One region of the Stenotrophomonas sp. TWI819 genome, then DNA from elsewhere that is predicted to be linked to it. Evidence: predicted binding sites of a transcription regulator. Region 1 holds the regulator's gene; each other region holds the start of a gene.
What was found. The regulator FliA, encoded in region 1, starts transcription of late flagellar genes. The targets are predictions, from matches to a motif close to TAAAGTTTNNCNNNCNNNGGCCGATAA.
Positions count from the first base shown of each region.

Region 2: ABE463_RS07115 (GGDEF domain-containing protein) is a predicted target of FliA. The motif match lies at 5,741-5,767, and genes of this name have one in related genera.
Region 3: ABE463_RS11475 (HDOD domain-containing protein) is a predicted target of FliA. The motif match lies at 3,600-3,626, and genes of this name have one in related genera.

Region 1 is NZ_JBDJKY010000008.1:27,950-35,218, reverse strand. It holds gene ABE463_RS12250 (flagellar motor protein) at 1-701, opposite strand, end outside; gene ABE463_RS12245 (chemotaxis protein CheA) at 781-2,619, opposite strand; gene ABE463_RS12240 (protein phosphatase CheZ) at 2,625-3,239, opposite strand; gene cheY (chemotaxis response regulator CheY) at 3,239-3,631, opposite strand; gene ABE463_RS12230 (RNA polymerase sigma factor FliA) at 3,648-4,394, opposite strand; gene ABE463_RS12225 (MinD/ParA family protein) at 4,391-5,278, opposite strand; gene flhF (flagellar biosynthesis protein FlhF) at 5,265-6,914, opposite strand; gene flhA (flagellar biosynthesis protein FlhA) at 7,064-7,269, opposite strand, start outside.
Region 2 is NZ_JBDJKY010000004.1:104,324-111,592, forward strand. It holds gene ABE463_RS07095 (AarF/UbiB family protein) at 136-1,776, opposite strand; gene ABE463_RS07100 (DUF808 domain-containing protein) at 1,958-2,869, shown strand; gene ABE463_RS07105 (hypothetical protein) at 2,882-3,541, opposite strand; gene ABE463_RS07110 (sigma-70 family RNA polymerase sigma factor) at 3,552-4,070, opposite strand; gene ABE463_RS07115 (GGDEF domain-containing protein) at 4,122-5,684, opposite strand; gene ABE463_RS07120 (NAD(P)H-binding protein) at 5,818-6,456, shown strand; gene ABE463_RS07125 (tryptophan 2,3-dioxygenase family protein) at 6,528-7,269, shown strand, end outside.
Region 3 is NZ_JBDJKY010000007.1:96,633-103,901, forward strand. It holds gene ABE463_RS11465 (rRNA pseudouridine synthase) at 53-763, shown strand; gene ABE463_RS11470 (phospholipase D family protein) at 812-2,389, shown strand; gene ABE463_RS11475 (HDOD domain-containing protein) at 2,391-3,461, opposite strand; gene ABE463_RS11480 (Glu/Leu/Phe/Val dehydrogenase dimerization domain-containing protein) at 3,816-4,913, shown strand; gene ABE463_RS11485 (S8 family serine peptidase) at 4,998-7,269, opposite strand, start outside.

The DNA of each region.
Region 1 (7,269 bases):
GGGTTTTCACCCTGGGCGATGGAGATCAGCCCTTCGATGATCATCTCGCGGTCGCGGCTGTTGTGGTGGATCACACTCTTGAGCTTGGCCGACACCGGCAGGAACAGCAGGTTGGCCGAGGCGATGCCGTAGATGGTGGCGGTGAACGCCGCCGCGATGCCGTGGCCGAGCTTGCTCGGGTCGGCGAGGTTCTTCATCACCGCGATCAGGCCGAGCACGGCGCCGATGATGCCCAGCGTCGGCGCATAGATGCCCATGCCCTCGAACACCTTGGAGGCGGCGAGGTCCTGGCTCTCCTGGCTGCTCAGCTCGATTTCCATCATGTGCCGGATGGTCTCCGGCTCCACGCCGTCCACCAGCAGCTGCAGGCCCTTGCGCAGGAACGGGTCGTCCTGGGCATCGACCTGGGCTTCCAGGCCGAGCAGGCCCTGGCGGCGGGCGATGTTGCTCCACTCCACGATCTGCTGGATCAGGTGGCGGCGGTCGCTGCTCGGCGGCAGGATCACCCACTTGACGATCTTGAAGGCGTGTTTGAACACCGCCGGCGAGGTGTGCAGCAGGATCGAGGCGATGGTGCCGACGATGACGATCACGAAGGCGGCCGGCGACCACAGCGACGCCAGACCGGCCCCCTTGAGGATGCTGCCGCCGACCAGTGAGGCCAGCGCGAGGAAAAGTCCAATGAGGCTGAGTCTGTCCATGGGTCCGTTATCGGCTTGTGTGAATGGGACTTGAGACGCCGAAGGAATCCAGTGATGCGGCGGTCACACTTTCACGCGGTCAATCGTGGTTGGTGCGCAGCCCGTCCACGTCCAGGATCAGCGCCATGCGGCCATCACCGATGAGGGTCGCGCCGGCATAGCCACGGAGTCCGCGCAGGGCCTTGGGTAGCGGCTTGATCACCACTTCCTCGCGGCCGCGGACCTGGTCGACCACCAGGCCGAAGCGGGCTTCACCGGCCTGCAGCACCACGATGGTCAGCAGCGAGGACGGCATCGGCTCCACATCCAGCCAGTGACGCAGATCCACCAGGGCCAGCGTGTGCGATTTCCGGTCCAGAACGGCACGGCCGTCGAACCAGCCCAGGGAGGTGTTGGGGGCATGCAGCACCTCCATCACGCGGGCCAGGGGCAGGGCGTAGACGTCCTCGCCGGCCTGCACCAGCAGGGTCGGCAGGATCGCCAGGGTGAGCGGCACGCGGATCATGAAGCGGCTGCCACGGCCCAGCTCGGACTGGATCTGGATCTGACCACTCAACTCGCGGATGCGCGACTGGACCACGTCCATGCCCACGCCGCGGCCGGAGATGTCGGTCACCTGCTGCTTGGTCGAGAAGCCCGGCAGGAACACCAGGTGCAGGCATTCCTCGCTGCTCAGGCGGGCGGCGGCTTCCGGATCGATCAGGCCCTTCTCGCGCGCCTTCTGGCGCAGGCGTTCCGGGTCGATACCCGCGCCGTCGTCCTGCACTTCGATGCTGACGTAGTCGCCTTCCTGCTGCGCGGACAGGCGCACGTGTCCGCTGCGGGGCTTGCCCTGCGCTTCACGCAGCTCCGGCATTTCCACACCGTGATCGATCGCGTTGCGGACCAGATGGACCAGCGGATCGGCCAGCGCTTCGACCAGGTTGCGGTCCAGCTCGGTTTCCGCGCCGATCAGTTCCAGCTCCACTTCCTTCTTCAGCGAGCGCGCGACATCGCGGGCCACCTTGGGGAAGCGCGAGAACACTTTGCCGACCGGCTGCATGCGGGTGCGCATGACGGCCGACTGCAGGCGGGCGGTGGCGATGTCCAGCGTGGAGACCGCGCGGTCCAGCTCTTCATCGTGCAGGCGCGCACGCAGCGTCTTGAGCCGGTTGCGCGAGAGCACCAGCTCGCCGATCAGGTTGACGATCGCATCCAGGCGCTTGGTGTCCACGCGCACGGTGTGCTCGGCCTCGGCAACCGGCTTGTTGGGCGCGGGCTTGTTGGCGGCAGGCGCGGCGGGCGCTGCCACCGCACGCGGCGCCGGGGCCGGTGCGGCCGGCACGGCCTTGGCACCGGGTGCCGCGCCGCCGTGCAGCTGGTCGAGCAGCGATTCGAACTCGTCTTCGCTGATCATGCCGTCGTCTTTCCTGGCGGCGACGGCGGTCGGTGCGGCACCGCCATGCAACTGGTCGAGCAGCGCTTCGAATTCATCGTCGGTGATCAGCTCACCGCTGCTGGGGCCGGCCGCGGCACTGGTGGCAGCCGCCGGGGTGGCCGGGCCGTTCACGTCGAACTGCGCGATCAGTTCCGGCGGGGCATAGCCCGGCTCGGTGCCGGCCGAGACCGAATCCAGCATCGACTGCAGGTAATCCAGCGACTGCTGGGCCGCATCGAAGTGATGGGCCTGCAGCGTGGCCTGGCCCGAGCGTGCCATGCCCAGGGTTTCCTCGGCGGCGTGGCACAGCTCCACCATCGCCTGGATGCCGAGGAAGCCCGCGCCGCCCTTGAGCGTGTGGAACCCGCGGAACACGGCGTTGAGCTGGTCACTGTCCTGGGGCGCCTGCTCCAGCGACACCAGCTGTTCGCCGAGGCGATCCAGGATCTCCTGGGCCTCGAGGATGAAGTCGGCAGCGATATCGTCTGGAACAGCACTCATGATCGTTAAAGTCCCAAATCGGAGAGCAGGTCGTCAGCGTCGACCTGTGAAACCTGGTGGCGGTCCAGACCGGTCACGGCCGGGCCGGCCAGGCCGTTGTCACGCTTGTGCGCGGTGTCGTCCTGCGGCGGCAGGCCCAGGGCACTGAAGCCCTCATGCACGCGACGCACGATGCCCACCACGCGGCGGATGATCTGCCCGGTGAGATCCTGATAGCTCTGGGTGAGCGCGATCTCGGTCAGGTTGTGGCGGATGCGGTCCAGCTGCTGGTCCTGGTCGGCCGTCAAGCCATTGGCGCGCAGCTGCTCGGTGAGCGTGCGGCATTCTTCGGCCAGGTCCAGGGTGCGGTGGGTGGCCTGTTCGGTCATCGCCACCACATGGTCAAGGCGTGCGCAGGCATCGTCCAGTTCGCCGGCTTCGCTGGGCAGGCTGGGCAGCTCGCCCAGTGCCTGGCCAAGTTCGCGGGCGAGCCGGTTCAACCCGGCCATCATCGGCTGGGTACGCAGCGCGGCGAGTGCGTCGATTTCCTGACGCCACGCGGCTTCGTCACCCGATTCCAGCGCGGCCAGTGCATCCTGCAGGCGCTGCACCAGCGCTGATTTGTCGCTCAGGGTTTCCATCAGGCGCTCGCCGCCAGACGCTCGAAGATCTTGCCGAGCTTTTCTTCCAGGGTCTGGGCGGTGAACGGCTTGATGATGTAGCCGTTGACGCCGTTCTGGGCCGCTTCGATGATCTGCTCGCGCTTGGCTTCAGCGGTCACCATCAACACCGGCAGCGTCTTGAGCTTGGCGTCGGCGCGGATGGCCTTGAGCAGGTCGATGCCCGTCATCACCGGCATGTTCCAGTCGGTGACCACGAAATCGAACGGCTGGCTCTGCAACAGCATCAGCGCGGCATGCCCGTCCTCGGCTTCGGCCGTGTTGGTGAAGCCCAGATCGCCCAGCAGGTTCTTGACGATACGACGCATGGTCGAAAAATCGTCGACGATCAGGATACGCATGTTCTTGTCCAAAGCTCTTTCCTCGGTCTTAATGGTTCTCGAGGCCGGCGTCGGCCGCCTCGAAGATTTTCAGTCGGCCACGCAGGCGCAGCACGGCCTGGCCATGGATCTGGCACACGCGCGATTCGCTGACGCCCAACACGGCGCCGATCTCTTTCAGGTTCAGTTCCTGCTCGTAGTACAGCGACAGGACCAGCTGTTCGCGCTCGGGCAGCAGCCCGATCGCGTTGCCCAGCTCACGCCCGAACTCACCGCGCTCCAGCACCTGCTGCGGGGTCGGGCCGCCCTGGGCGACGGTGTCCAGCTCGCCCTGGTCCTCGATCCGTGATTCCAGGCTCAGCACCTGGCCGCGCGAGGCATCTTCCATCAGGCGCAGGTAGTCCGGCAGCGGCATGTCCATCGCGGCCGCCACTTCCGTGGCGCTGGCGGCGCGTCCGGTGCTCTGTTCGAGCCGGCGGATGGTGGCGGCGGCGTCGCGGGCCCGGCGATGGACCGAGCGAGGCACCCAGTCGCCACGGCGGATCTCATCGATCATCGAGCCACGGATGCGGATCGAGGCATAGGTCTCGAACGAGGCGCCCTGGTCGGCGTCATAGCTGCGCGACGCTTCGATCAGACCCATCATGCCGGCCTGGATCAGGTCGTCGACCTCCACGCTGGCGGGCAGACGTGCCGCCAGATGGTGGGCGATGCGGCGGACCAGGTCCGAGTGCTGGGCAATGCACTCGTTCGCGGCGACCCGCTGGACCTCTTTGTATTGTGCGGCGCCTTTCATGCGGTCACCCCGCGTTGCTTGAGGATGCGTTCCAGGAAGAACTCGACGCCACCCCGCGGCTCGGTCGGGGCCTGCCAGCGTGCGGTACGGCGTGCGATCTCGGTCAAGGCCAGCGCCGACGGACTGGACGGGTAGGCCTTCACCACCGGCTGCTGGCGCTGGACCGACAGGCGCAACCAGTCGTCCTGCGGCACACAGCCGAGGTAGTTGAGCGACACATCGGCCAGGAACTTCTCGCAGACGCGGGTCAGCTTTTCGTACAGCACCCGGCCTTCATTCGGGTCGCGCACCATGTTGGCGACCACCTGGATGCGGTCCACGCCGCGTTCGCGCGAGAGGACTTTGATCAGGGCGTAGGCATCGGTGATCGAGGCCGGTTCGTCGCAGACCACCACCACGGTGTCCTGGGCGGCCTGGCAGAAGGTCAGCACGCCGTCGGTGATGCCCGCGGCCGTGTCCACGACCATGATGTCCAGTTCGCGCTCCAGCTCGGAGAACACGTTGACCAGGCCGATGTGCTCGGCCTGCTGCAGCTCGGCCATGTTGCGGCGGCCCGAGGCGGCCGGCACCACCAGCACGCCGCCGGGACCTTCGATGATGACCTCCTCCAGCGTGCAGCGCCCGGCGACCAGGTCGGCCAGGGTCACGGTCGGCTTCAGGCCCAGGATCACATCGACGTTGGCCAGGGCCAGGTCGGCATCCAGCAGCAGGGTACGTTTGCCCATGCTGGCAAGCGCCACGGCCAGATTGGCCGAAACGTTCGTTTTGCCCACGCCGCCCTTGCCGCCGGTGACGGCGATGGTGCGGACCGGGCCCAGCGGCTGGCTTCGGGTAGCCGACAACGGGAAGGTCTGGGTCAGCTTGGCGTACTCACGCGACGGCATGGTTCAACTCCGGGTTGCAGGGCATATCGGCCGCGCGGCGCAAATCTTCAAGGCGAAGTACAAGATTGGCCGCGCTGGCACGGTGCAGGTCTTCAGGAACGTCCTGGCCATCGGTGATCCAGGTGATCGGCAGGCGGTGGTCGACGGCCACCGACAGGGCGGTACCGAAGCGGCCGGTCTCATCCAGCTTGCTCAGCACCACGCCCTGGGGGTTGGCGGCGCTGAAGCGGCGGACCACCTCGTCCATATCGCCGAAACTGGTGTTGGCCGGCAGCACCAGCAGGGTGCGGATCTGCTCGGCGGCCCGCAGCCACTGCAGCTGGGCGGCCAGTGCACGGTCGCGCGGGCCCAGGCCGGCGGTGTCGATCAGGACCAGCTTGTAGTCCTTCAGGCGCTCCAGCAGCTGGTTGAGGTCGCTGCCGCTGCTGGCTTCGTGAACCGCGATGCCGAGCTGGCGGCCAAAGCCGTACAGCTGTTCGCGGGCGCCGATGCGGCCGGTATCGGTGGTGACCAGGGCGACATCGCGGGCGGCGTGGGCTTCGGCGAAACGCGAGGCCAGCTTGGCGATGGTGGTGGTCTTGCCGGCGCCGGTCGGGCCGACCAGGGCGATCACACCGCCGGCTTCCAGCGGATCGACCGGGGCGATCGGCAGCTTCCTGGAGAGCAGGCCGAGCATCAGGCCGCGGCCACGGTGGGCTTCGGTGTCCAGCGGGATCTGCATGGCCACGTCGCGGCTGATCCCGGCATCGAAGCCGTATTCGTCCATCAGGTCCAAGGCGGCCGCACGGACCGGCGAGCCGCGCAGGCGTTCGTCGGTGAAGCGGTGCATCTCGCGCTCGATGACGTGGCGCATGCCGGCCACTTCGTGACGCAGCTGGCGGATTTCTTCGTCGTCGCGCGGGATCAGGCTCAGCTCCGGCGCGCTGGCCACGACCGGTGCCGGTTCGTTGGCGGCGGCCGCGGTGGTCACCGGCAGCGGCAGCGCCGGCGGTACCGCGGCAGCCACGATCGCGGCCGGGGCGAGCACCGCGGCGGCCGGCAGTGCGGGTTCGTCGGCGTCGTCCAGCGGCGGGTCGATCACGAAGCGGGCGCGGTTGATCGGGGCCGGGGCCGCGACAGCCTCCATCGGTGCGGCGGGCGAGGCTGCGGCAGCCTGCTCGACATTGAACGGCGCGAAGATCTGCTCCGGCAGCGACGGTTCGTTGACGGCGGGGCTGACGCTGGCGCGGGCCAGGGTAGCGGCAAAGCCATCGCTGCCGCGCTGGGGCACGCTTTCGTTGGCGGTATCGAGCGTGCGACCGGTCGCGCCGACAGCGGCGCGGGCCAGGGCGGCAACGGCCGAGGTGGTGGCGGCCACCGGCTCGGGCGTGGCCACCGGGGTCTTGCGACGGGTCACGGCGGCGATCACGGCATCGGCGGCGCTGCGCGGGCGCGGGGCCGGCGGCGGAGCGACATCCTTGCGGGCCGCTTCCAGGGCGCGCTGCACTGCGCCCTCGTCGTAGTTCGCCGCCGCCACGATCTCGACACCTTCGGCGATCCGGCGGTTGGACAGGATCACTGCGTCAGGACCGTGTTCCTTGCGCACCAGGTTCATGGCCGAGCGCATATCGGAGGCGACGAAGCGTTTGATTTTCATGCTGTGGTACCGGGACTGGGGCGGCGGAGTGGTGGAAGGGAAACGCTGGTTGTCGGTGGTCTGCACGGTCAGGGATTCCCTTTATTTCCTGCTGCGGTGAATTCGAGTGGGGTGTCTGTTTTCTGTCGCGGTGCCGTCGGGCGCCTGGCTCAACTGATCGTGCCGACCAGCTTCAGCCGTTTGTCCTCGGGCACCTCGCTGTAGGCGAGTACGGACAGCGAGGGGACGCTGTGGCGTACCAGCCGTGCCAGCGCGGCACGTACCGGGCCAGGCACCAGCACGACCGCCGGCTCGTTCTTCGCTTCCTGCTTGCCGACACATTCGGCCAGGCTTTGATGCAGTCGCTCAGCGAGTC
Region 2 (7,269 bases), on a different contig from region 1:
CCTATCGCACTGCGATATGCGACGTAAAACGCGCGTGAAGGAGTGCGCGCGATGCAGCACTGCATCACGCGTTGTGGAGGGTGTCTGATCGTCGTGTCTGAATGCGTGACGTGCTTGACGTGCGTGGAGATCGCGTCAACGGTGCCCGCGTTCTTCCTTCGAGCGCGCACGACGATCAAAGATCAGCGCACTGAGGATGATGCCCAGGCCAAGGAACACACCGATCAACATCAAGGTGAATGCGATGGCGGGATAGCCGAACAGATGCCAGCCGGTATCGACTTTCATCATCATCGCCGCAGCGAGTATCAGCGCGGCGGTGACGATACCGGCGGACACGCGGTTGGCGATCTTCTGCAGGTTCTCCATCAGGCGAGATTCTTCCAGCCCGGTGACTTTCATCTGCAGGCGGTTCTCGGCGAGCAGCGCGAGGATGTCGGTCATTTTGCGCGGCCCATCGCGCAGCAGCTGTTGGATCTCCATCGCCTCGCTGGCCAGATTGGCTTTGGACAGCGATTTCTTGAGACGTGCGCGCATCACGTGCTGCAGCTGTTTCTCCACGATGCGGCGCGTATCCAGGTCGGGCGACAGCAGTCGGCAGACAGTTTCCAGATTCAGCAGTGCTTTGCCGAGCAGGCTCAGCTCCGGCGGGGTGCGCAGTCCACTGGCGGTGGCGATGCGCACCAGGTCCAGCACCACGCGGCCTTCGGAGAAGCTGCTGTTGGCCGCGTAGCGCGCGATGACCTGGCCGGTCTCGCGCAGGTAGCGTTCCTCGTCGAAGTACTCCAGCCGCGTACTGATGCCGATGATCTCGTCGGCGACTTCTTCGCCGCGTCCATCCACTGCCGCGAACAGCAGCTTGAGCAGGCGCTCGCGCAGCCGCGGCGGCATGTGCGCGACCATGCCCAGGTCGAAGATCGCCAGACGACCGTCCGGGGTGACGCGCAGGTTGCCCGGGTGCGGATCGGCATGGATCTCGCCGTGCACGAAAATCTGATCCACATAGCCGCGGATCAACGCCGCGGCAAGCGGCGCCATCGGCTGTTCGGTGCGGCGCACGTCGGGGATCATGTCCACGCGCACGCCCTGCGCCAGCTCCATGGTCAACACGCGATGACTGCAGTAGTCCCAGATCGGCTGCGGCATCCACAGCGGTTTGAACGGTTTGAGGTGCTGCCCGAAGCGCTGCAGGTTCTCGGCCTCCGCCTGGTAGTCCAGCTCCTGCATCAGGGTTTTGGCGAACTCATTGAGCCAGTCGCGCAGGCGTACGCGACGGCCGACCTGGGTGAGGTGGTCAGCGGCCAACGCGAAGCTGCGCAGCACCTCCAGGTCCGAGCGCAGCTGTGCGGCGACCTCGGGCTTCTGCACCTTGACCGCCACCTGGCGCCCGTCATGCAGTTCGGCGCGGTGGACCTGGGCGATCGAGGCGCAGCCCAGCGGGACCGGATCGAAACTGGCGAACAGCTTGGAGACCGAGGCCCCCAGCTCCTGTTCGATGATCGCCGCAACGCGCTCGACCGGAATCGGCGCTACGTTCTCCTGCATGCGCTCCAGGGCCGTGGCGAACTCCACCGGCACCATGTCCGGCCGGGTGGAAAGCATCTGGCCCAGTTTGACGAAGGTCGGCCCCAGCGATTCCAGATCGGTGACGAACTGCTCCGGGTTGCCGTCCGGCGGCACATCGTGGACCGCGCGGGCGTCCAGGTTCATGCCGGAAAACACGCCGGAATTACGGTAGCGCAACAGCAGGCGCAGGATCTGGCTGCGACGGTTCATGCCCTTGACCAGCGACGGCGAACCGGGGACGACGGGCGTGGTGTTCAAGCAGGACTCCGGGGCGACGATCACCGGCAGTGTGGCCGGGCGGGGGTGGTGGGCCGGTGAATCCGCACCCGCTACCGCGACAGGGGGCGGATCGGTCAGAATCGGCGCTCCCGCTTCCTCCTTTGGATCCACCATGGCCGGTGCCAGTCTGTTCGCGTTGCTCGATGATATTGCGTCCCTGCTGGATGACGTGGCGGTGCTGACCAAGGTGGCGGCCAAGAAAACCGCCGGCGTGCTCGGCGACGACCTGGCGCTGAACGCCCAGCAGGTGACCGGGGTCAGCGCCAACCGGGAGCTGCCGGTGGTGTGGGCGGTGGCCAAGGGCTCGCTGGTCAACAAGGCGATCCTGGTGCCGGCCGCGCTGGCGATCAGTGCCTGGCTGCCGTGGGCGATCACCCCGCTGATGATGATCGGCGGCGCCTTCCTCTGCTACGAGGGCGTGGAGAAGCTCGCGCACCGCTTCCTGCATTCGCGCGATGAGGACGAACAGCGCAAGGCCGAGCGGGTCAAGGCACTGGCCGATGAGAAGGTCGACATGGTCGCCTGGGAGAAGGACAAGGTGAAGGGCGCGATCCGCACCGACTTCATTCTCTCGGCGGAGATCATTGTGCTGTCGCTGGGCGTGGTCTCCAGCGCCCCCTTCCTCAACCAGGTCACCGCGCTGGTGGTGATCGCGCTGGCGATGACCGTGTTCGTCTACGGCCTTGTCGCCGGCATCGTCAAACTCGACGATCTGGGCTTGTATCTGTCCAACAAGGGCGCCGCGCTGGCCGCGATCGGCCGGGGCCTGCTGGTGGCCGCACCGTGGCTGATGAAGTTCCTCTCGGTGGCTGGCACTGCGGCCATGTTCCTGGTCGGCGGCGGGATCCTGGTGCACAGCATCGCGCCGCTGCATCACGCCATTCTGGAGATGGGCGGTGATGGCCGCTGGGGCTGGTTGATCAACGCGCTGGGCAACGTGATCGTCGGCGTGGTGATCGGCGCGGTGGTGCTGGGCGCGGTCACCGCATTCCAGAAGCTGCGCGGGGCCAAGCCGGCGCATTGAGGCTCGGCCAGCTCAGGCCGATTCCCACCCGCGCAGGGCCTCCAGTTCGGCGCGGGCACGGGCCAGGCGGCGCCCGGAGAGCGCGTCGATCGCGCGCTGCAGCCGTGGTGAGGCCGGCGCACGCTGAACCCAGCGTCGCGCACCCACCATCGCGGCGATCATGGCCAGCGTCCCTGCACCCAGCGAGACCAGCAGCCACGGTGCGGCGAACGCGCCCAGATCCACCCCCCACGCCTGCCAGGCCACCAGCACCGGCACCGCCAGCCACAGCCAGCACCACGGCAGGCCGAGCAGCAGTTCGGTCAGTGCGGTATGCCAGCGCAGCGCGGCCAACTGCTGCGATTGCTCCACCACCGTATGGGTGGGGTGCAGCTGTCGTCGGCGCTGCAGGCGGGTGATGCTGACGATGATGGCCGCGATGCAGTACGCGTGCAGGGACAGCGCACTGAGCATCACCGCCAGCGGCGGCTGCTGCCACCACTGGCTGCCGCAGTACACCGCCACGGCCAGCCAGATCGCCAGCTGCAGCCACTGCCACAGGCTGAAGGCCCCCAGCTGATGCTGTACGGCGCGTTGCCGATGGCTGCGCCACGCATCCAGCGCGAAGGCCTCCTGCGCGTCGGTGGGAGCGTTGGCGTGACTCCACAGCTGCTTGAGCTCATCCGGTTGCATGGTGGTTCCCTCAGTCGGTGGGGTTCAAGCGGGTACGCAGCTGCTGGCGCACCCGGTGCAGGCGGGTGGAAACATTGGCGATGCTGATGCCCAGCACCTCGGCCATCTGCCGATGGTCGTGGTCGTCCAGGTGCAGCAGCATCAGGGCGCGGTCCAGCGGTGGCAGCGCGTGGATGGCGAGCTCCAGCTGGCGCAACGCGTGGCGGTGTTCGGGCGGTGCGGCGTCGTCCACCGCGGGCAGATCGTCGTCCAATGGTGCGTGGTGGCCCTGCCGGTGCTGCTGGCGACGCCATTGCGAGATCGCCACATTGAGCGCCACCCGATACAACCAGGTCGAGAAGCGCGCCCGCGCCGGGTCGAAATCCTCGAATGCCGCCCACGCCTGCACGCTGATCTCCTGGACCAGATCCAGCCGATCCTCGTGCTGATGGCAGTAACCGCGCGCCACCTTGAGCACGATGCCGCGATGCTGCTCCAGCAACGCGGCGAAGCGCGCGCGTGGATCGTGGGCGGTGCGGGGCAGGGTCATGTGCATACCCGGGTGATTCGCGCCGGGGCGCGGAATATCACAGCCATCGGATCAGCGCGCCGGCTCGGCAGCCTGCACGCGGTTCTTGCCGACCCGCTTGGCCGCATACAGCGCCGTATCGGCGCGTCGCAACAGCGCGTCCGCCGCTTCGCCCGGCTGCCATTGCGCCAGGCCGGCGCTGAAATGCACCGGCACCCGCTGCTCCTCCAACGGCAGCGGCCGCTGGGCGAGTGAGCGCTGCAGCCGCAGCAGGGTGGACATGCTGTCCGCCGCCGGCGTTTCCGGCAGCAGCAGGACGAACTCGTCCCCGCCCAGGCGCGCGATCGCATCGCTGCTGCGCAGGTGCAGCTGGCAGACCTCGACCAGATGGCGCAGTACCGCATCGCCGCCGGCATGGCCGTGCAGGGTGTTGGTCTGATGGAAATCGTCCAGATCGAGCAGGGCCAGCGCCAGCGGATGGCCATGGCGGGCGGCGCGCGCCATTTCGCGCTCGAGCAGTTCATCCAGCCCGCGCCGGTTGAGCGCGCCGGTCAGGGGATCGGTGCGGACCAGCCCGGAGACATCACGCAGCTCCTGCTCCAGCTCGGCGATGCGCTGCTCGGCCTGCTCCACCTCGCGGCGTGCATTGCCCAGGTGGTCGCGTGCCTGCAACGCCTGTTCCTGCACCCGGCCGGTATCCACCAGCACGTCCTGCAGGAGCTGGTTGAGATCGGCGATGCTGCGCGCTTCCTTCAGGGCCAGCGCATAGCTGCTGATGCGGTCGTGGTATTCGCCGGTGCTGACCGCCATGCCATCCAGGCGCTCGATGAAGCCGCCCATGACGTTCTTCATCGCCGCTTTGGATTCCACGATCCCCTGCTTGAGCAGGCCCTGCTTGTAGATCACTTCGCGCAGGTTGGCGCGTGCCTGTTCCACCGAGTCGCGATCGAGCGGGCCGCCGATCAGTGACCGCACCGCGTGCACCTGGCCGTGCAGCCAGCTGCTGTCGTCGAGCAGCTCGCCGATGTTGTCCAGCAGCAGATCGAACAGGCTCAGCAACAGCTCCTGCTGTTCCTGCCAGCCATCGCTGCGTACGCCGATCTGGTGGGACAGCTCGCGGAGCCGGACTTCGATCGGCTGCAGCGGTTGGCCGGGATGCCAGCGATGCACCTCACCGGCGAGGTGCCCGGGCTCTTCGCGCAGTTCAGGCATGTTCTGCAGCAGGCTGGCCACGGTCACCCCGAGGGTGTGCCGCAGCAGCTCGCGCAGGCGCAGGCTGTCGGGTTGGCCGTCGGGCGTTTCCTGTTCGATGGTGCGGATGTACTTGTCGATCAGCTGGCGCATCGCGCGGCCGTAGCTGACCCAGTCGCCGCTGCGCTGCGCCGACTGCAGCCGCAGGCCCATGTCGCCCAGCTCGCCGGGCAGGGTGGACATGCCATTGGCAAATGCGGCCAGCAGGGGCTCGGGGCTGTCGATCCCGGCAAACAGGCGCTGCAGCATCGCGCTGCTGCCGCCCTTCAGGACCGGGGCCGGTTCGCTGCGCGTGTCCACCGCGGTCCCCACGCTCTGCCGCCGCGACAGCAGCCGCCCGACAGCAGTGCCGGGGCTGGGGGGAGGGTCGTGCGGGTCCGTCATGCGGCAGGTCCTTGCAGGGCACGGCCGGGGGCCGGAGCGGTGGAGAGGTTGGAACAGTATCGGCGCAGTCCGGTCACGCTTGAACCGATCCTGCATGGCAGGATGGTAAGCACGAGCGAGGCAGGAGAATGCGATGAAGGTGATGCTGGTGGGCGCGACCGGATTGGTGGGCAGTCACGTGCTGCGGCAGTTGCTGGAGGACCCGCGCTGCGATGCGGTGGTTGCACCGACCCGACGCCCGGTGGGCATCACCGATCCCGCGCTGGTCAATCCGGTGGTGGACTTCGCGCAGTTGCGGGCCGAGGCCGACTGGTGGGCGGTGGATGCGGTGATCTGCGCGCTCGGTACCACGATCAAACAGGCCGGCAGCAAAGAGGCGTTCGCGCGGGTCGACCATGACGCGCCGCTGGCGGTGGCGCGGCTGGCGCGGGCGCAAGGCGCGCATGCCTTCGCGTTGAACTCGGCGATGGGGGCCGACCCGGGCTCGCGCATCTTCTACAACCAGGTCAAAGGCCGGCTGGAGCAGGACCTGCGGGAACTGGGCTACCCCTCCCTGACCCTGGTCCGCCCCGGGCTGATCGGGGGCGAGCGGGCCGAGCGGCGCACCGGCGAGCATCTGGCCAGCCTGGTGCTGGGCGCACTGGGTCCGGTCCTTCCACGGGCGTGGCGGATCAATCCGGCCGAGCTCATTGCGGCCGCGCTGGTCGAGGCGGCCCTGGCGCCGAGGCCCGGCGTCAACGTCGTGCGCTCGGCCGAGTTGGTGGAACGGTAAGCCGCCGGCCGCCAGATGCACGGCCAGCAGGCCACTGCGCTACCCTTTCTGCCCCTCAAGCGGTCCCTGCCATGTCCGTCGACAAGAACCAACGCGATCTCGAAGCCGGTATCCACACCGATCTGGAGGGGCGGCTGACCTACGGCGGCTACCTGCGCCTGGATCAGCTGCTGGCGGCCCAGCAGCCGCTGTCCAACCCGCCGCACCATGACGAAATGCTGTTCATCATCCAGCACCAGACGTCCGAGCTGTGGCTGAAACTGCTGGGGCACGAGCTGCGCGCGGCGATCGCTCACCTCAAGCGCGACGAGGTCTGGCAATGCCAGAAGGTGCTGGCGCGCAGCAAGCAGGTGCTGCGCCAGCTCACCGAGCAGTGGTCGGTGCTGGAGACGCTGACCCCTTCGGAGTACATGGGTTTCCGCGATGTGCTGGGCCCGTCGTCGGGCTTCCAGTCGCTGCAGTACCGCTACATCGAGTTCCTGCTGGGCAACAAGAACGCGCAGATGCTGCAGGTGTTCTCGCATGACCCGGCCGGCCAGGCCCAGTTGCAGGAGGTGCTTGATGCCCCCAGCCTGTACGAGGAGTTCCTGCGCTACCTGGCCCGCTTCGGCCATCCGGTCCCGGCCGGCTATCAGGGGCGGGACTGGCAGCAGCCGCACGTGGCCGACGATGCGCTGCACCCGGTGTTCGAGCGGATCTACCAGAACACCGACCGTTTCTGGCGTGAGTACGCGCTGTGCGAAGACCTGGTCGATCTGGAAACCGCCTTCCAGCTGTGGCGCTTCCGCCACATGCGCACGGTGATGCGGGTGA
Region 3 (7,269 bases), on a different contig from region 1:
GGCCCCAGCCAGTACACTCCCCGCCCGTTTCCCGTTTTATGTTGCCAGCCCGATGACCGACCCGATCCGACTCGACAAACGCCTGACCAGCCTGATCGGCTGCTCCCGTGGCGACGCCCAGCGCTATATCGAGGGCGGCTGGGTGACCGTCAACGGCCAGGTGGTCGAACAGCCGCAGACGATGGTCACCGACGAGGACATCGTGCTGCGCGAGAACGCCGAGGCGACCCGCACCGAGACCGTGAGCATGCTGCTGCACAAGCCGGCCGGCATGCGCTCGGACGAACTGTGCGCGCTGGTGACTCCGGAAAGCCGCAGTGAACTCGACGCCACCGGTGTGACCCTGCTGCAGCGGCATTTCCACGCCCTGCAGCTGGTGATGCCGCTGTCCGATGACGAAAGCGGCCTGGTCGTGGTCAGCCAGGACGGGCGCGTGATCTCGCACCTGAAGGATCGCGGCGCAACGCTGGAGCAGGAATACCTGGTGGAAGTCAGTGGCGAGCTGGCGCCCTACGGCATGAAGCGCCTCGCGCACGGCCTGAGCTTCCGCAGCTGGCCGTTGCCACCGTGCAAGGTGAGCTGGCAGAACGAAACCCGCCTGCGCTTTGCGATCAAGCCGGTGCATCCGGGCCAGCTGCGCGACATGTGCGCCCAGGTCGGGCTGGAGGTCATCAGCATCCGCCGCCTGCGCATCGGCCGCGTGGCGATGGGCAAGCTGGTCCCGGGCCAGTGGCGTTACCTGGCGCCGGACGAGCGTTTCTAAACCGCGCCAGCACTCGCCCTGCACGCCCCGGCCGCTTACGATCGGGGCATGACCGAGAAAAAACCGTTCTGGCGCCGGCTGCTGCGCTGGCTGGGGATCATTGTCGCCCTGCTGATCCTGCTGGTCCTCAGCGGCCTGCTGCTGGCCGACCACCTCACCCCGCAGGCCGTAGGCGAGCGTTCGACGGTGCTGCCCACGCAGGCCGACCAGACCCCGATCGATCGCGAGCTGGTCCGCCTGCAGGCCGAGCACCCCGGCCAGACCGGTGTGGCCTTCCTGTCCGACGGGCTGGACGCGTACGCCGCGCGCGCGGTGATCACCCAGCACGCCGGGCGCAGCCTGGACCTGCAGTACTACATCTGGCACGACGACCTCATCGGCCATCTCATGGCCAACGAGCTGTACCGCGCCGCCGAGCGCGGCGTGCGGGTCCGCATCCTGCTCGATGACATGAACGCGCAGGACAAGGACGCGCTGATGATGGCGCTCGATGCGCACCCCAACATCGAGATCCGCCTGTACAACCCGTTCCGCAACCGCAACGGGCTCTGGCGCCTGGTCGAGATGGTGCAGCGCGTTTTCAGCGTCAACCACCGGATGCACAACAAGTCATGGATCGCCGACGGGCGCGTGGCGATCGTCGGTGGCCGCAACATCGGCGAGGAATATTTCAGTGCACGCCCGGATGTGAACTTCCGCGACCTGGACCTGCTGGTGGCCGGCGAAGCGGTGCAGCAGGCCAACACGATTTTCGACGATTACTGGAACAGCGATACCGCCGTGCCGATCCGTGCGCTGGCGTTCTACACCGAACCGCAGCTGCGCCTGCTGATCCGCGAAAGCGAGCACGAAGCGCGCCTGGACAGTGCCAAGCCCTACCTGGAACGCGTGGCGCGTTCGCAGGCGGAGAAATCGTATTACCGCGATGCGCTGGATCTGCACTGGTCACACCACGTGGAGATCGCCTCGGACCCGCCCATGAAGCACCGCCGCGACGATCAGGCCGGCTGGCTGGTCACGCGCCTGGTGCAGGAACTGGAAAGCGCCCAACACAAAGCCCTGCTGATCTCGCCCTACTTCGTGCCCGGCGAGGACGGCACTGAAGGCTTGGGTGCGATGGTCGCGCGCGGGGCCCAGGTTGGGGTCATCACCAACTCCCTGGCTGCCAATGATGTGGCCGCCGTGCACAGCGGTTACATGCACTACCGGGCACCGTTGCTGCGCAGTGGCGTGCAGCTGTACGAGCTCAAATCGCGCGGCAACGTCGATGGCGGCGGTCTGTTCGGCAGCAGTGGCGCCAGCCTGCACACCAAGGCCTTCATGATCGACGACCGGCGCGGCTTCGTCGGCTCGTTCAATCTGGACCCGCGCTCGGCCTATCTGAACACCGAGATGGGCGTGCTGTTCGACGATCCGGTGCTGGCGGGCCAGCTGCGCAAGGAATACCTGCACCTGGCCGACCCGCGGCAGAGTTACTGGGTAACGCTGGGTCCGGAGGGCGACGTCCGCTGGCTGGAGCGTGATGCGCAGCCGCCGCATTGGCTGTACACCGAACCCGATGCCGGGTTCTGGCTGCGGGCCAGCGCGCGCGCGATCAGCTGGCTGCCGCTGGAGTCACAGCTCTAGCTCAGCCAGCGTGCTCCACCTCGACGCCAGGCTCATCGCCCTCCAGCGTTTCCACCGCACGCCCATGGACGCGCCGCCAGATCCACTGCAGTGCATGCGGCGGTGTGTCGTCCAGTTGTTCCAGCCAGGCCAGTGCCTGGACCTGCCCGATCTGGCCATGGCGGCACAGCAGGCTGGCCGCAGCCACTGCCCGCGCGAACCGCAGGCTCGCGGCCAGGCCGGTGCCGCTCTGCCGGATCAGGGCGTCATGGACGGCCTTGGGCAACTCCCATGCCGCAGCGATCCGGCTCGCCACCGGCAGGGTCCAGCTATCGAGCAGGTCGGCGGCCAGCACGCGCGGCGGCGCGGCCACCTGCTGCTGCGCGCAGGCATCGAGCAGGTGGCGCATCACCAGCGCCGCGCCGAGCCCCTGGGTCAGGCCAAGCCACTGCGCAGCGAAACCGTCCTCATGGGTCACCGTGCGCGCATGGTCGGCGGCAACGCGCGAGGCCAGCAGCGCATGCTCCCAGATCACCGCGCTGAACTGCGGAAACGCATCGCACTGCAGCTGCATCACCGGCTGCACCAGCACCGCGCTGATGATCTGGCGGATGCCGTCGGTGCCGACCAGGGTGACGGCGCGCTGCAGGGTTTCCACCGGCTTGGCCTGCACCCGGTAGACGGGACTGTTGGCAATGCGCAGCAGGTTGCCGGTCAGCACCGGATCCTGGCCGATGATCCCGGCCATCGCGCGCGCCGAGGCGTCGCTGTCGTTGACGGTCTGGATGAGCTGCGGCAGCAGCTGCGGGCGGCGAGGCAGGTGCTTGGCCGACCAGTCCCGGGCCAGCAGCGACGCGGTGACCGCATCGCGAAGCTCGACCGTGTGCCGCACGGCGGCATCGGCGGCATCGCCGCTGCGCGGCACCAGGGCAAGCGCGTGCAGGCCGGCCTGCAGGGCAGCCACCGGATCGGCCCCCTGACACAGGGGCGGGGCCGCGGCCGCTGCCGCCGGGGAGTGCCCGCGTGCCGCGCGGGCGGCCGATGGCGCTGCCACGGCCCGCCGACGGCGGAGCAGCAGCCCCCCACCCAGCAGGGCTGCCACCAGGACCGCGATGAGGACCGCGCCCGTCACGCCAGGGCTCCTGGCCACGTGGGGTACCGCACTTGCCTTGTTGCGACTGCGCCCACGTGATCCGTCCTGCGATTGCCGGTGATGCACACCCTTGCGACGGCATCGGCCTGCAGGTCAGCAACTTTAATGGCGGCCACGATGGCGCCGGCCCGGCCCGTCACCAGGGGCCCCTGACAACACCCTCCAGCGGAATGCTCTAGAATGGCGCCGCGCGACCCGTCCGAGACCCGACGACGTCGCTTTTTTTGTTTTACACCCCACCTTTTGCTGGCGCGTTCGCCGCTGTTCGCCACCGTTCGCACCATCGGAGCCACCATGTTATTTGAAACCCTCGAATCTACCGGTCACGAGCAAGTGGTGTTCTGCCACAACCGCGATGCCGGCCTGAGGGCGATCATCGCGATCCACAACACCACGCTGGGCCCGGCCCTGGGCGGTGTACGCATGCGTCCCTACGCCAGTACCGACGAGGCTCTGGAAGATGCGTTGCGGCTGAGCCGCACCATGACCTACAAGAACGCGCTGGCCGGCCTCAACGTGGGTGGCGGCAAGGCCGTGATCATCGGTGACCCCAAGCGCGACAAGACCGAAGTGCTGTTCCGCGCGTTCGGCCGTTACGTGGATTCGCTGGGCGGGCGTTACATCACCGCCGAAGATGTCGGCACCGACGTCAACGACATGGAGAACATCTACCTGGAAAGCGAATACGTCACCGGCGTGCACCAGGTCCACGGTGGCTCCGGCGATCCGGCACCGTTCACTGCCTATGGCGCGCTGCAGGCGCTGATGGCCTCGATGCAGCACAAGCTGGGCCATGAGGAAGTCGGCAAGGCCAGCATCGCGGTGCAGGGCCTGGGCCACATCGGCATGGAACTGGTGAAGCTGCTGCGCGACCGCGGCGCCAAGCTGTACGTCAGCGACCTGGACAGCACGCGGGTCGAGCGCGCGGTGACCGAGTACGGTGCCGAAGCCGTCAAGCCGGAGGACATCTACGACGTCAACGCCGACATCTTCGCCCCGTGTGCGCTGGAAGGTGCGATCAACCCGGAGACGCTGCCGCGCCTGAAGTGCAAGATCGTCTGCGGCACCGCCAACAACCAGCTCTCCAGCCTGGACGTGGGTGACGAGCTGCATGCGCGCGGCATCCTCTACGCGCCCGATTACGCGGTCAACGCTGGCGGCGTGATGAACGTCTCGCTGGAAATCGACGGCTACAACCGCGAGCGTGCGATGCGCCTGATCCGCAGCATTTACCACAACCTGGGCCGCATCTTCGCGCTGTCGCAGAGCGAAGGCATCGCGCCACAGCGCGCCGCCGATCAGATCGCCGAGTCGCGCATCCTGTCGATCGGAAAGTTGAAGATGCCGCTGGGCCGCGCCACGCCGCGGCTGGGAACGCTGCGCGGCAACTGATCTGCTGCGGCGATCAAAACGAAGAGGGCGCGATCATGGATCGCGCCCTCTTTTTTGTAGCGCCCCTCGCGGTGGGGCCTGCCCTCAGAACCCGGCCGAGTAGCGCAGCTGCACCTGGCGCAGATCGCCACGCGGGCCGAACCGCTGGTCATAGCCGAACGCCAGGCGCGTTTTGCGGCTCAACCACGATTCCACCGACAGCCCGAACAGGCCGCCCGAGCGCGCCGGCTGCAGGCCGGACAGTGGCGCCCAGGCCTCCACGCCCACGAAACTGGCCGCCTGCACCTGCCCCGTACTGGCCAGGTGCTGCTGCCACTCGGCATAGCCGCGCAGCGACCACCCACCCCAGCGACGCTCGGCACGCATGCCGATCAAGGCCTGGGTGCGCGTACTGACCGCATCGAGCGTGCGCAGGCCGAAGCCCATGCCGCCCTGCTCGCTGAAACCGTCGCTGTCCACGCGGGCATATTCGGCGCCCAGATACGGCGTCAGCGACGCGATGGCGTTGCCGAAGCGATACCCCGATTCCACGCTGGCTGCACTGAAGCTGCCGCCATAGCGTGCATTGACACCGTACTGGCCCGCGCCAAGCAGCAGCTGGCGGTCGATCTCGCGCGTGAACTGACCCGCCCCCAGCTGCCCCATCGCATAGGCACGGCCGGTGCCCCAGCCTGCATACAACTGCGCCTGCGACTGGCGGTCGCGCCCACGGTCGCTGCCCCAGTCACGGCCGCCGAAGCTGCGCGTCTCACCGAAGGCGAACCCCAGCATGCCGTGGCTGCCCAGCGCCATGTCCTGCCCCATCATCCAGCCCCGGGTGGCCACGCCGTTGCCGGCAAAGCTGCCCTGCCCGGCCTCGCCCAGCGCGCTTTGCCAGGTACCGCGCAGACGCGGTGCGCCCTGCACTTCGCCAACGCGGGCAGAGAGCGCACGGCGGTTCATGTCGATGCTGTCGAAGGTCGATGCGGCCGCCAGCGCATGGGCCTTGCCGGAGAGGCTGTCCAGGCTCGCCTGCAATGCGCCGGTCCCATCCACGCGCTGCAGCTCACCGGCCGCCCCCGCGAAGCCGGCCAGCGCACCTCCGCTGCCATCAAGGACCTCGAACGCCGATTCCACCCGCGCCGCCGAGGCCAGCGTGATGCCGCCCAGGCCGGCCTGTTGGGTCGCGCTGGTGACGTTGATCCGCTCGGTGACCAGGCTGACATCGTTGCTCGCGTGGATCAGGCGGGTCTCGATCAGCGTGCCCGTCGCCAGCGCATTGGTCACCTCGGCAAACGTTCCGCTCACGCCACCATCGGCATGCAGCAGCGCCTGCGTGCGCCCATCCGCGGCCACGTAACCACTGAGGATGCTGTTTACGTGCACGTTGCCGGCCAGCGACGCCGTACCATTGATCTTGAGCGCATTGGCGCCGAGCGCCACCACCAGCTGCGCACCGGCGCGCTGCACGTAATTGCCCTCGATGGTGGCGTCGATGTTGGCACTGCGCAGGATCACGCTGGCGCCGTTGTCCACGTTGCCCCCGACCCGCGTCGTGCCGTTCATGAACTGCAGGGCCGCATTGTCGGGGCTGCCGGCCTGCGGCGCGATGAGCACATTGGAACGGATCGAGGCGCCACCGCGCAGCGCGAGCGTGCCGCGTTCGATGCGGGTGTCACCGCTGTAGGTGCTGACACCGGCCAGCGTCAGTGATCCAGCGCCCTGCTTGATCAGTCCGCCTTCGCCGCTGATGTCGTTGGCCCAGACCGAGTCCAGGCCAAGCGTCCCGACGGTGGCGGTGGTGTCGCCCCAGTCGAACCGGGCCGGCCCGTTGATCGCCTTGGCGATGTTGAGCAGGCCATAACCGAAGGTGCTGTCCACGCCACCTGCGCCGAGATCGGTCGCCGTGCCGAGCAGGGTCTGCCGCACCAGGTCGTTGGTGAAGTACGGGTACTTCTGCCACACCAGTGCGGCCGCGCCGGAGACCAGCGGCGCTGCATAGGACGTGCCCGAGCCGTAGTAGTACGTGGGCGTGCCGCCGGTGTTGGCCGGATCGACGTACGCCGCGGTGCCCGGGGCGGCGAGGCAATAGCGTGCTGCCACGCCGCACGCGTTGGCGTAGGAAGCCAGCTTGCTCGGGTCGGCGGTATCGACCGCGGTCACGCTGAGCCAGCCACGCTCCAGATCCGCTGCCGGCAGGCTGCCGCCGGTGCCCGGCTGGCTGGGCAGGGCCGCCATGCTGGAGGGATCGGCCTTGCTCTCGTTGCCGGTCGCGAACACCACCAGGCCGCCATTGCCGATGATGAAAGGACGGTACTCCTGGGCAATCGGCGCGGTGGCGGCCGGATTGGTCCAGTACAGGCCGCCCCACGAGTTG